One region of the Massilia violaceinigra genome, then DNA from elsewhere that is predicted to be linked to it. Evidence: predicted binding sites of a transcription regulator. Region 1 holds the regulator's gene; each other region holds the start of a gene.

Region 1 (3,278 bases):
CAGCATCGGCGCCGGCGACGCGGCCAAGTTCGAGCGCATGATGCGCTACCGTTTCGGCGGCCATCCGCTGGTGCTGGCGCGCCTGGCCAGCGAAAAGCGCGTGCCGGCCGGCTTCGTGATGCACCACAAGCAGGTCGGCCACAGCCAGACGCGCACTTACACGGTCAGCGCGCTCAGGCAAAGCGCCCCCGCCAGCTACGACCTCAAGCCGTACAAGCCGCGCGCGGCAGCGGCTGACGAACTCGATCAGCTGCTCGACAAGGCGCAGGCGAATGCGGCGCCGCCGACGGCGGCAGCCAGGCAAGCCTTCGAGACCGAGATCGCGCAAGCGTTCGCCGACAAGCGTGCCTTCGACGCCATGCTCGGCATGTCCGAATTGGCGTTTGTCAGCGGCGAACAGATGAAAATGCCGACCTCGGAGCAGAAGGTGCTGCTCAACGCCGATCCGCAAGTGCGCGCGTTCGCGGCGGCGATACGGCCCAAGGGGAAGGCGGAGATGGAGGCGGCGCTCGCCAAGCTGCAGGAACTGCGCAAGCTCACCACACACAAGCAGCACATGCTGGCGCTGTTTGAAGCAAATTGGCGCGCCAAGCTGGGCGACGTACGCGCCGCGCTACCGCTGTACGCCAGCGTGTTGCGCGCCAATCCGGCGCTGGCCGGGGCCTACAAGGATATGGGTGATGCGCTGTTCCTGAGCTACGACATGGCGCGCGCCTGGCGCAGCTGGGACGCTGGCCGGCGCATGGCGCCGGGGCTGGAACAGTTCAAGGCGGTGAACCAGTACGAGCAGGTGCTGCTGCGCGAGCACCCGGAATTTTTCTAGGCGCCGCGCAGTTCCGGGCAGGCTAGAGACACTTGCGCAGGGCGACCGGCGGAATCTTGAGCGCTTCGCGGTACTTGGCGACCGTGCGGCGCGCGATCACCATGCCCTGCTCGCCCAGCATGTCGGCGATCTTGCTGTCCGACAGAGGACTCTTGGGATCTTCGGCGCTGGTCAGCTGCACGATCAGCGCGCGGATCGCCGTCGATGACGCTTCGCCGCCCGCTTCGGTAGCCACGTGGCTGCCGAAAAAATATTTGAGCTCGAACATGCCGTGCGGCGTCATCATGTACTTTTGCGTGGTCACGCGCGAAATCGTACTCTCGTGCAGGCCGAGCGTGTCGGCGATTTCACGCAGCACCAGCGGGCGCATCGCCACCGCGCCGTGCGAGAAGAAATTGCGCTGGCGTTCGACGATGGCTTCGGCCACCCGCAAGATGGTATCGAAGCGCTGGCGCATGTTCTTGATCAGCCACTTCGCTTCCTGCAGCTGCGCGCCCATCTGCCCTTCGCCCTTGCCCTGCTTGAGCAGCGCGGCGTACATGCTGTTCACGCGCAGGCGCGGCATGACATCGTTATTGAGCATCACCGACCAGCCGTTTTTCGCCTTGCGCACGATCACGTCCGGCACCACGTAGTCCGACACGTCCGACGCGAACTCCGCGCCCGGGTGCGGATTGCACTGGCGGATCACGGTCTGCGCCTCGCGCAAGTCTTCATCGTCGCAGTCGAGCGCCTTTTTCAGCTTGTTGAATTCACGCTGCGCGAACCAGGTCAGGTGGTTTTCGACAATCGTCAGCGCCATGCGGCGCGTCACCAGCGCCACGCCCGGCATACGCCGGATCTGCAGCGCCAGGCATTCGGACGCATTGCGCGCGCCCACGCCAATCGGATCGAAACTTTGCAGCAGCGCCAGCGCGGTGCGCAATTCTTCAATTTCGATCTCCAGCTCGGGCGGCATGCGCTCTTGGATTTCTTCCAGCGATTCGGTCAGGTAGCCGTTGTCGTCGATGGCGTCGACGATCAGTTCGACCAGCGCGCGGTCGCGCGCCTCCAGCACGGTCACGCGCATCTGCTCCATCAGGTGCTCGCGCAAGGTGGTGGCCGAGGCTTCGAGCTGCGGGCGCGAATCCTCGTCGTCGGATGTCTTGGCGCGACCGAGGTCGCCCCATTCGCCATCGTTGTCGCTGCTACTGGCCGGGCTGTCCGCGTCGCCGCCTTCGAAGCCTTCCCCTTCGGCCGGCGCCGGCGCATCCTGCGCTCCCGGCTCGGGCGCCGCTTCGGTCGGTGTCGAGGTGCTGCTGATGGCGCCATCGCCCAGCAGGCGCACCGAATGATCGAGCGGGTCGTCGAGCCGTTCGAGCAGCGGGTTGTCGCTTAACAGCTGCTCCAGTTCCTGATGCAGTTCCAGGGTCGACAACTGCAGCAGCCGGATCGACTGCTGCAGCTGGGGCGTGAGGGCGAGGTGCTGGGAGGTGCGTAGTTGAAGGGACTGTTTCATGCCTACATCCGGAAGTGTTCGCCCAGGTAGACCCGGCGCACGGATTCATCGGCGATGATGTCGTCGGGTCGACCGGAGGCGAGCACCGCACCCTGGTTGATGATGTAGGCGCGGTCGCAAATACCAAGCGTTTCGCGCACGTTATGGTCGGTGATCAAAACCCCGATGCCGCGCTGCTTGAGGAAGCGCACGATGCGCTGGATCTCGATGACGGCAATCGGATCGACCCCGGCGAACGGTTCGTCGAGCAGCACGAAGCGCGGGTTGGTCGCCAGCGCGCGCGCGATCTCGACCCGGCGCCGCTCGCCGCCCGACAGCGACATGGCCTGGTTCTCGCGCAGTTTTTCAATCTGCAGGTCGGCCAGCAGCGTGTCCAGGCGTTCGTTGATCTGGGCCTTGGTCAGCGACTTGCCATCGACCTTTTGCAGTTCCAGCACGGCGCGGATGTTTTCTTCCACCGTCAGCTTGCGGAACACCGACGCTTCCTGCGGCAGGTACGACAGGCCGAGCGCGGCGCGGCGGTGGATCGGCAGGCTCGAAATATCGACCCCGCTGATATCGATCGTACCCGCATCCGACGGCACCAGGCCGACGATCATGTAGAACGAGGTGGTCTTGCCAGCGCCGTTGGGGCCGAGCAGGCCGACCACTTCGCCGCAGTCGACCTGCAGCGACACGTCGCGCACGACCAGGCGCTTGCCATAGCTTTTCTGCAGCCCGCGCACGATCAGCGTGCTGCCGCAATTCTTCGGTTCCATCATTGGGTTCCCGCCGGTGGCGTGGTGGCCGGCGCTGGCGCCGGTGCCGGCGTGGCCGGTGCCGCGCGCGGCTTGCGCGGTGCGATGACCATCGTGCCCTGGCCCTGGCCCGGCTTGTTGGTGCCGCTGGCGTCATTGCGCGCCAGGAAAACTTCCTTGCGGCTGTCGTAGGAAATGAATTCGCTCTCGATTTCGTTGG
Region 2 (3,278 bases), 1.4 Mb from region 1:
GTCGTGGTCAACCCGACCCGGTCAGCGGACGGGGCAAGGTCGTCGACTACCGCCACCTGTTGCCGGCCCTTAAGCGCAAGCCCGGCGCACTGGCACGCTCTGTGTTGCGCGACGACCTGTTCCCGCGTACCGAGTACTTGCAGATGTGGATGCATTTGAAGGATGCCCTGCCGGAGGCGCAGGCTTGCCGGCTCATGGTTGGCCTGCTGGACTTGGCGGGCAATGAGGGCTGCGAGGCGGCGTTGGCGCAGCGCCTGGCAGTGCTGCTCGTTAGCGGCGAGATGCCGGATCTTGAGGAGCTCAGGCAGGAGATGGCCCCGCGACAAGCACAGTGTCCAAGCGTCACGGTGATGCTGCCGTCGCTGGCCAGTTACGACTGCTTGCTGGAGGCCGCATGAGCGCTATCGCAGCGCGTCTGCCATTGATCCTCAACGAGCTGCGCTTACCTACCGTCAAGCGCCTGTGGGCCGACCTGGCGGCGCAGTCCAACAAAGAGGGTTGGCCCGCCGAGCGCTACCTCGCCGCCGTGATGGAGCATGAGCTTGCGGAACGTGAAACGCGGCGTCTTGAGCGGCATCGGCTCGAGTCGCAACTGTTGCCGGGCAAGCTGCTGTCGAGCTTTGACTTCACTACGGTACCTTCCGTTTCGAAGGCCCATGTGACGGCCTTGATCGAGGGCGATGGCTGGATCGATCAGGGATCCAATTTGCTGCTGTTCGGGCCACCAGGCGTGGGCAAGAGCCACCTCGTGTGCGCCATCGGCTATGGCCTGATCGACCGCGGTTACCGCGTGCACTTTACGCGCACCAGCGATCTGGTTCAGCGACTGCAGGTGGCTCGTCAGGAGATGCGCTTGCCTGCGGAAATCGCCAGGCTTGACCGCTTCGACCTGCTCATCCTTGATGACCTGAGCTATGTCCGGCGCGACCAGGCAGAGACATCGGTGCTGTTCGAGTTGATCGCTGCGCGGTATGAGCGGAAGAGTTTGGCATTGACCGCCAACCAGCCATTCTCGGGCTGGGAACAGGTGTTTCCGGAGCCCACCATGACGTTGGCGGCAGTGGACCGACTCGTGCACCACTCGACCATCTTCGAGCTCAATGTGGAGAGCTATCGCCGGCGAACAGCAGCGACCGCCAACACTACCGCTGGCAAGAAATTGAAGGAAAAGACGGATTAACAACAACTCGCTTCACCGGCCAAGATAATTGACGCCGACCGGCCAAGATAGTTGACGCCAACCAGCTCCGAATGCGCTAAGGCAGCATGCTGTTTGGCGTGGATTCGCTTGGGCGCGTTGAGAATCCAACAACCTGCGAGCCCGGATGTGCAGTGGCAGGCATGGCATCGCAGCCGAGGAACTGAGCAGCAAGCTGTGAATCGGCATTCCCCGTCGCGCTGGCAAACCAACATGGACTTAGGAATATGGTCGAGCGTTTTACACAGGCGTAATACGGCCGACGCAAGTCTTGGCGCGGACGCAAATCAGGCACTACTGACCGTAGTTGCCGACATCGTTATACTTTTAGGGTAACGGAACCCTGGGAGGCAGGTGACGCGCGTTCACGCTCGCTGGGATAGGTTCAATTGTGCAGGGCAATACGCTGGAATTGCAGAGGGCTTGTTCAGCGCGTCTTCGGAAACTCGAAGCGGCCTGGGAGACGTTGTTTCGTACGCTGAGTCGATCAGCGTATTGCTGCTTGTAAAATGCCCCCGGCAAACTACGCCAGGGGCACATCATGCTAACCAATAAAAACTAGATTATTTGCATTCTTTTGGTACGAATTTCGGGTCAGCGCTCGAGGTGCATGCCCATGCGCCGGTAGCAACGCGGGCCCACTTGATGGTCTTGCCCGTAACGTCGGAATTGCCGATCATCGTGCACTCGATGCTACCAGCGCCGGTCACAGCAACCGCTGCGGCAATTGCGGAGCAACGTTTGGTGACGGCGGCGATACCGACGTCGGTAGGAGCGGCAACAGCAGTGCCTTCAGCCAGTTTGGTTTCTACTTGTACTTTACCTGGGGTGATTTCAGCCAGGGAAGCAGCAACTTGCGATTTGGCAACATAGTCCTGGTACGCTGGCAGTGCAACAGCAGCCAAGATACCGATAATTGCAACAACGATCATCAGTTCGATCAGGGTAAAACCGGCTTGCGCTTTTTTCATCATTTTCATGGATTTCATTTTTACTACTCCTAGTTGGGAAATTTTTCGGAACTGCTGATCCGTACTTAAGTATAAGCAAATGCTGTGCCACGTCGATCACGACGGGTTTTGGCGCAAAACTGAAGAATTTGGGCGAAATAGTGGCACTTCGAATTACAATATTGACAAATTTTGCCAATTTGGAGTGCCATTTTTTGTCGTTTGACATCTTTTGATGCACGGCGATGCGCGGTGGCGCTCCCTCGTCTCCATGTCGTCGGGAGATCGGCATCCAGCGAGACACGACCGCGAACGGTGCAACTGATTGCGCTGAGCGGGTAAGGTATTGGCGAGTTAAGTTATTTTCCGCAGGCAGGCCAATAAAATCAAACCGCGTCAGTAGTCCCGCCCCCCCCCACTTGCAATAGCTGCATGCCGATCTGTTGGCGCGGCGCTCAAAGCTCGCTTAAAAATCCAACGAGCTGCGAGCCAGCATCTGATAGCGGCAGCATGGCATCGTCGCCGAAGAACTGAGCAACAAGCTGCGATCCGCGTCCATGATGTCATTGGCGGTCAAGCATGAATTGTGGAATGGTCGAGCGCTTTATCCAGCAACCAGACCACGCAAACGGGTGCGGACGTAAATCTGGCACTGCGGACTAAGGACACCGACATCGCTGCACTTATGGAAGATGTGGGAGGCACGTGAGGCATATATCAAATTACCTGTGATACGCTCGATCGCGAAGCAGGTACAGGCTGAAATTGCAGAGGTTTGTTGACGCGCTTTCGGACAGTTGAAGCGGCCCGGCGATGTCGTTTAGTACGTCTGGTCGTTCACAGTACTGCTGCAATGCCCCTGGCGGAAGCCGCCAGAGGCATTTTATGCTAACCAATATGAAACTTGATTATTTGCATTCTTTTGGTACGAATTTCGGATCAGCGCTCGAGGTGCATGCCCATGCGCCGGTAGCAACGCGGGCCCACTTGATGGTTTTGCCCGTAACGTCGGAATTGCCGATCATCGTGCACTCGATGCTACCAGCGCCGGTCACAGCAACCGCTGCGGCGACTGCGGAGCAACGCTTGGTGACGGCGGCGATGCCGATGTCGGTAGGAGCGGCAACAGC
Region 3 (3,278 bases), 6.2 Mb from region 1:
CTTGACTTCCCACATGACGGTTTCCAGCCGCTCGGCGATGTCGAACATCTTGGTCGAACCGGCGCTTTCGGACAGCGAACGCGCCACTTCCTTGATCACTTTATTGCGCGGGTCGGACACGGTGTAGACCGGGTGGCCGAAGCCGATCACGACTTCCTTGTTGGCGACGCGGTTGCGGATGTCGGCTTCGGCTTCGTCCGGGTTCTCGTAGCGCTTCTGGATATCGAGCGCGACTTCGTTGGCGCCGCCGTGCTTCGGACCGCGCAGCGCGCCGATCGCGCCGGTGATGGCCGAGTGGATGTCGGAACCGGTGCCGGCGATCACGCGCGCGGTGAAGGTCGAAGCATTGAACTCGTGCTCCGCATACAGGATCAGCGAGGTGTGCATCGCCTTGACCCAGGCCTCTGGCGGCTTGACGCCGTGCAGCAGGTGCAGGAAGTGGCCACCGATCGAGTCGTCGTCGGTTTCGGTTTCGATGCGGCGGCCGTTGTGGCTGAAGTGGTACCAGTACAGCAGCATCGAGCCGAAAGACGCCATCAGGCGGTCGGCGATCGAGCGCGCGCCGGGCACATTATGGTCGTCTTTTTCTGGCAGTACGCAGCCGAGGGTGGACACGCCGGTGCGCATCACGTCCATCGGATGGCTCGATGCCGGCAGCGCTTCGAGCGCGCTCTTGACCGCCTGCGGCAGGCCGCGCATCGATTTCAGGTGCGCCTTGTAGCCACGCAGTTCGCCGTCGTTCGGCAGTTTGCCGTGCACCAGCAGGTAGGCGATTTCTTCGAACTCGCAGCTGTCGGCGACGTCGAGGATGTCGTAGCCGCGGTAGTGCAGGTCGTTGCCGGTCTTGCCGACCGAGCACAGTGCAGTGTTACCGGCGGTGACGCCGGACAGCGCGACCGATTTTTTCGGCTTGAATGGAACGGCTTCGGCCGGCGTGGTGATGTCAGTCATGTGAACTCCGCGATTCTTCTGTGTAGTGTGATTACTTTTCTTTACCCTGGGCGAACAGCGAGTCGAGCTTTTGCTCGTACTCGTGGTAGCCAAGGTAGTCGTACAGCTCCATGCGGCTTTGCATGGTCGCGACGACGTTTTTCTGGGTGCCTTCGGCGCGCAGCGTCTTGTAGAAATTCAGGGCCGCCGCGTTCATGGCGCGGTAGGCGCCGCAGCAGTACAGGGCGATATCGACCTTGGCCGAGCGCAGTTCGTCGAGCGTGAACAGGGGCGTCGCGCCGAATTCGGTCAGGTTGGCGAGGATCGGCACCTTGACCGCGTCGCGCACCTGGCTGTACATCTCCAGTTTGGTGATCGCTTCCGGGAAGATCATGTCGGCGCCCGCTTCAACATAAGCGCAGGCGCGGTCGATGGCGGCGTTCAAGCCTTCGACGGCGAGCGAATCGGTGCGCGCCATGATGACGAAGCTTTCGTCATGGCGGGCGTCCACGGCGGCCTTGATGCGGTCGACCATTTCTGCCTTGCTGACGATCTCCTTGCCCGGGCGGTGGCCGCAGCGCTTGGCCGAAACCTGGTCTTCCATGTGCACCGCAGCCACGTCGGCGCGGATCATGTGACGGATCGTGCGCGCGATGTTGAAGGCGCCGCCCCAGCCGGTGTCGATGTCGACCATCAGCGGCAGGCCGCAGGTGTCGGTGATGCGCTGGGCATCGGTAATCACGTCGTCCATGGTGCTGATGCCGAGGTCCGGCATGCCGAGGGAGTTGGCGGCCACGCCGCCACCGGACAGGTACACGGCCTTGTAGCCGGTTTGTTCGGCCATGCGCGCGGTGTAGGCGGTGATGGTGCCGACGACCTGCAATGGGGACTCTTCCTGGACTGCGCGGCGGAACATCGCGCCTCGTGATTCTCTCATTACGTTTCTCCTGGGGATGATGCGTTAAACAGACAACCCTGACAGCATTGCAAGCAGCGTGCCACCGATGCTGAAGGCCCATGAACAGAGAGGGAATGCCGGAAACGGCTTTACATTCAATAGCTTGCGATAAATCAAAACGAGCCTATCGGAAATAGTGCTAGACAAGCATGTTTCACGCGTGTTTCATCGTGAAACATCGAAACACGAATACGGTACAATTGAAACATGTCCTATTCTTCCCGCACTGCTGGCGAGGCCCACGACAAGCCGGTCATCTGGACCGTTTCCGTGTCGCGCCTGTCCGACCTTTTTCGCGACATCACGCTCGAATACGACCACCTGGCGGCGATCGAGCCCGTCAACCTTGGCTTCGACGACGCCGCCCGCCATATCCGCGAGCGCATGGCCAACGAACGCTGCGACGTGGTGATCGCGGCCGGCTCGAACGCGGCTTACCTGAAAGGCCGCGTGTCGGTGCCGGTGGTGATCGCCAAGGCCAGCGGTTTCGACATGATGCAGGCGCTGGCGCGCGCGCGCCGCGTATCGGCGCGTATCGGCGTCATCACCTACCAGCAGCAGCTGCCCGAACTGGCCGAATTCGCCGGCACGTTCGGCTTTTCCATCGCGCAGCGCACCTACGTCACCGAAGAAGACGCGCGCGCCCAGATCAACGACCTGAAAGCGGCCGGGATCGAGGCGATCGTCGGCGCGGGCCTGATCACCGACCTGGCCGAGGAAGCGGGACTGACCGGCGTATTCGTGTATTCGGCCGCGTCGATCCGCCAGGCCTTCGACGATGCGCTCGAACTGGCGCGCCTGACCCAGCTCGAATCGAACAGCGGCCGGCGTCCGGTGGTCGCCGACACCTTGCGTACCCGGCATGGCCTGAACGATTTGCGTGGCGAATCGCAAGCGATGGAGACCGTACGCCAGGCGGTGGTCCTGTATGCGCGCTCGCCCGCCACGGTGCTGATCCAGGGCGAAACCGGCACCGGCAAGGAGCTGGTGGCGCAGGCGATTCACCGCGAAAGCCCGCGCAGCCTGGGTGCAAACCGGCCGTTCGTGGCCATCAACTGCGGCGCGGTGGCCGAGTCGCTGCTGGAATCGGAACTGTTCGGACACGAGGAAGGTGCGTTCACCGGCGCGCGCCGCGGCGGCCACGCGGGCTTGTTCGAAGCAGCCAACCGCGGCACGCTGTTCCTCGACGAGATCGGCGAAATGCCGCTGCCGCTGCAAACGCGCCTGCTGCGTGTGCTCGAAGAGCGCGAGGTGGTGCGGGTCGGCGGCACGCGCCCGGTTGCGATCAATGTACGGGTTGTCTGCGCCACCCACTGCGACCTGGAACAGCGGGTGCGCGAGGGACGCTTTCGGGCCGATCTGTTTTTCCGGCTGGCGGTACTGCGGCTGT

The links. Region 1 encodes sigma-54, which starts transcription at its own class of promoters, with help from an activator protein. Its sites were predicted from a motif close to TGGCANGNAANCTGCTTT; they were not measured.
Region 2: a site for sigma-54 is predicted at 2,242-2,259, ahead of CR152_RS11135 (pilin). Genes of this name have one in related genera too.
Region 3: a site for sigma-54 is predicted at 1,914-1,931, ahead of prpB (methylisocitrate lyase). Genes of this name have one in related genera too.

Annotation. Positions count from the first base shown of each region.
Region 1 is NZ_CP024608.1:1,052,522-1,055,799, reverse strand. It holds gene CR152_RS04860 (hypothetical protein) at 1-823, shown strand, start outside; gene CR152_RS04855 (RNA polymerase factor sigma-54) at 846-2,321, opposite strand; gene lptB (LPS export ABC transporter ATP-binding protein) at 2,324-3,079, opposite strand; gene lptA (lipopolysaccharide transport periplasmic protein LptA) at 3,079-3,278, opposite strand, start outside.
Region 2 is NZ_CP024608.1:2,455,489-2,458,766, reverse strand. It holds partial or broken gene istA (IS21 family transposase) at 1-398, shown strand, start outside; gene istB (IS21-like element helper ATPase IstB) at 395-1,180, shown strand; gene CR152_RS11135 (pilin) at 1,762-2,187, opposite strand; gene CR152_RS11130 (pilin) at 3,057-3,278, opposite strand, start outside.
Region 3 is NZ_CP024608.1:7,232,437-7,235,714, forward strand. It holds gene prpC (bifunctional 2-methylcitrate synthase/citrate synthase) at 1-951, opposite strand, end outside; gene prpB (methylisocitrate lyase) at 983-1,867, opposite strand; gene prpR (propionate catabolism operon regulatory protein PrpR) at 2,096-3,278, shown strand, end outside.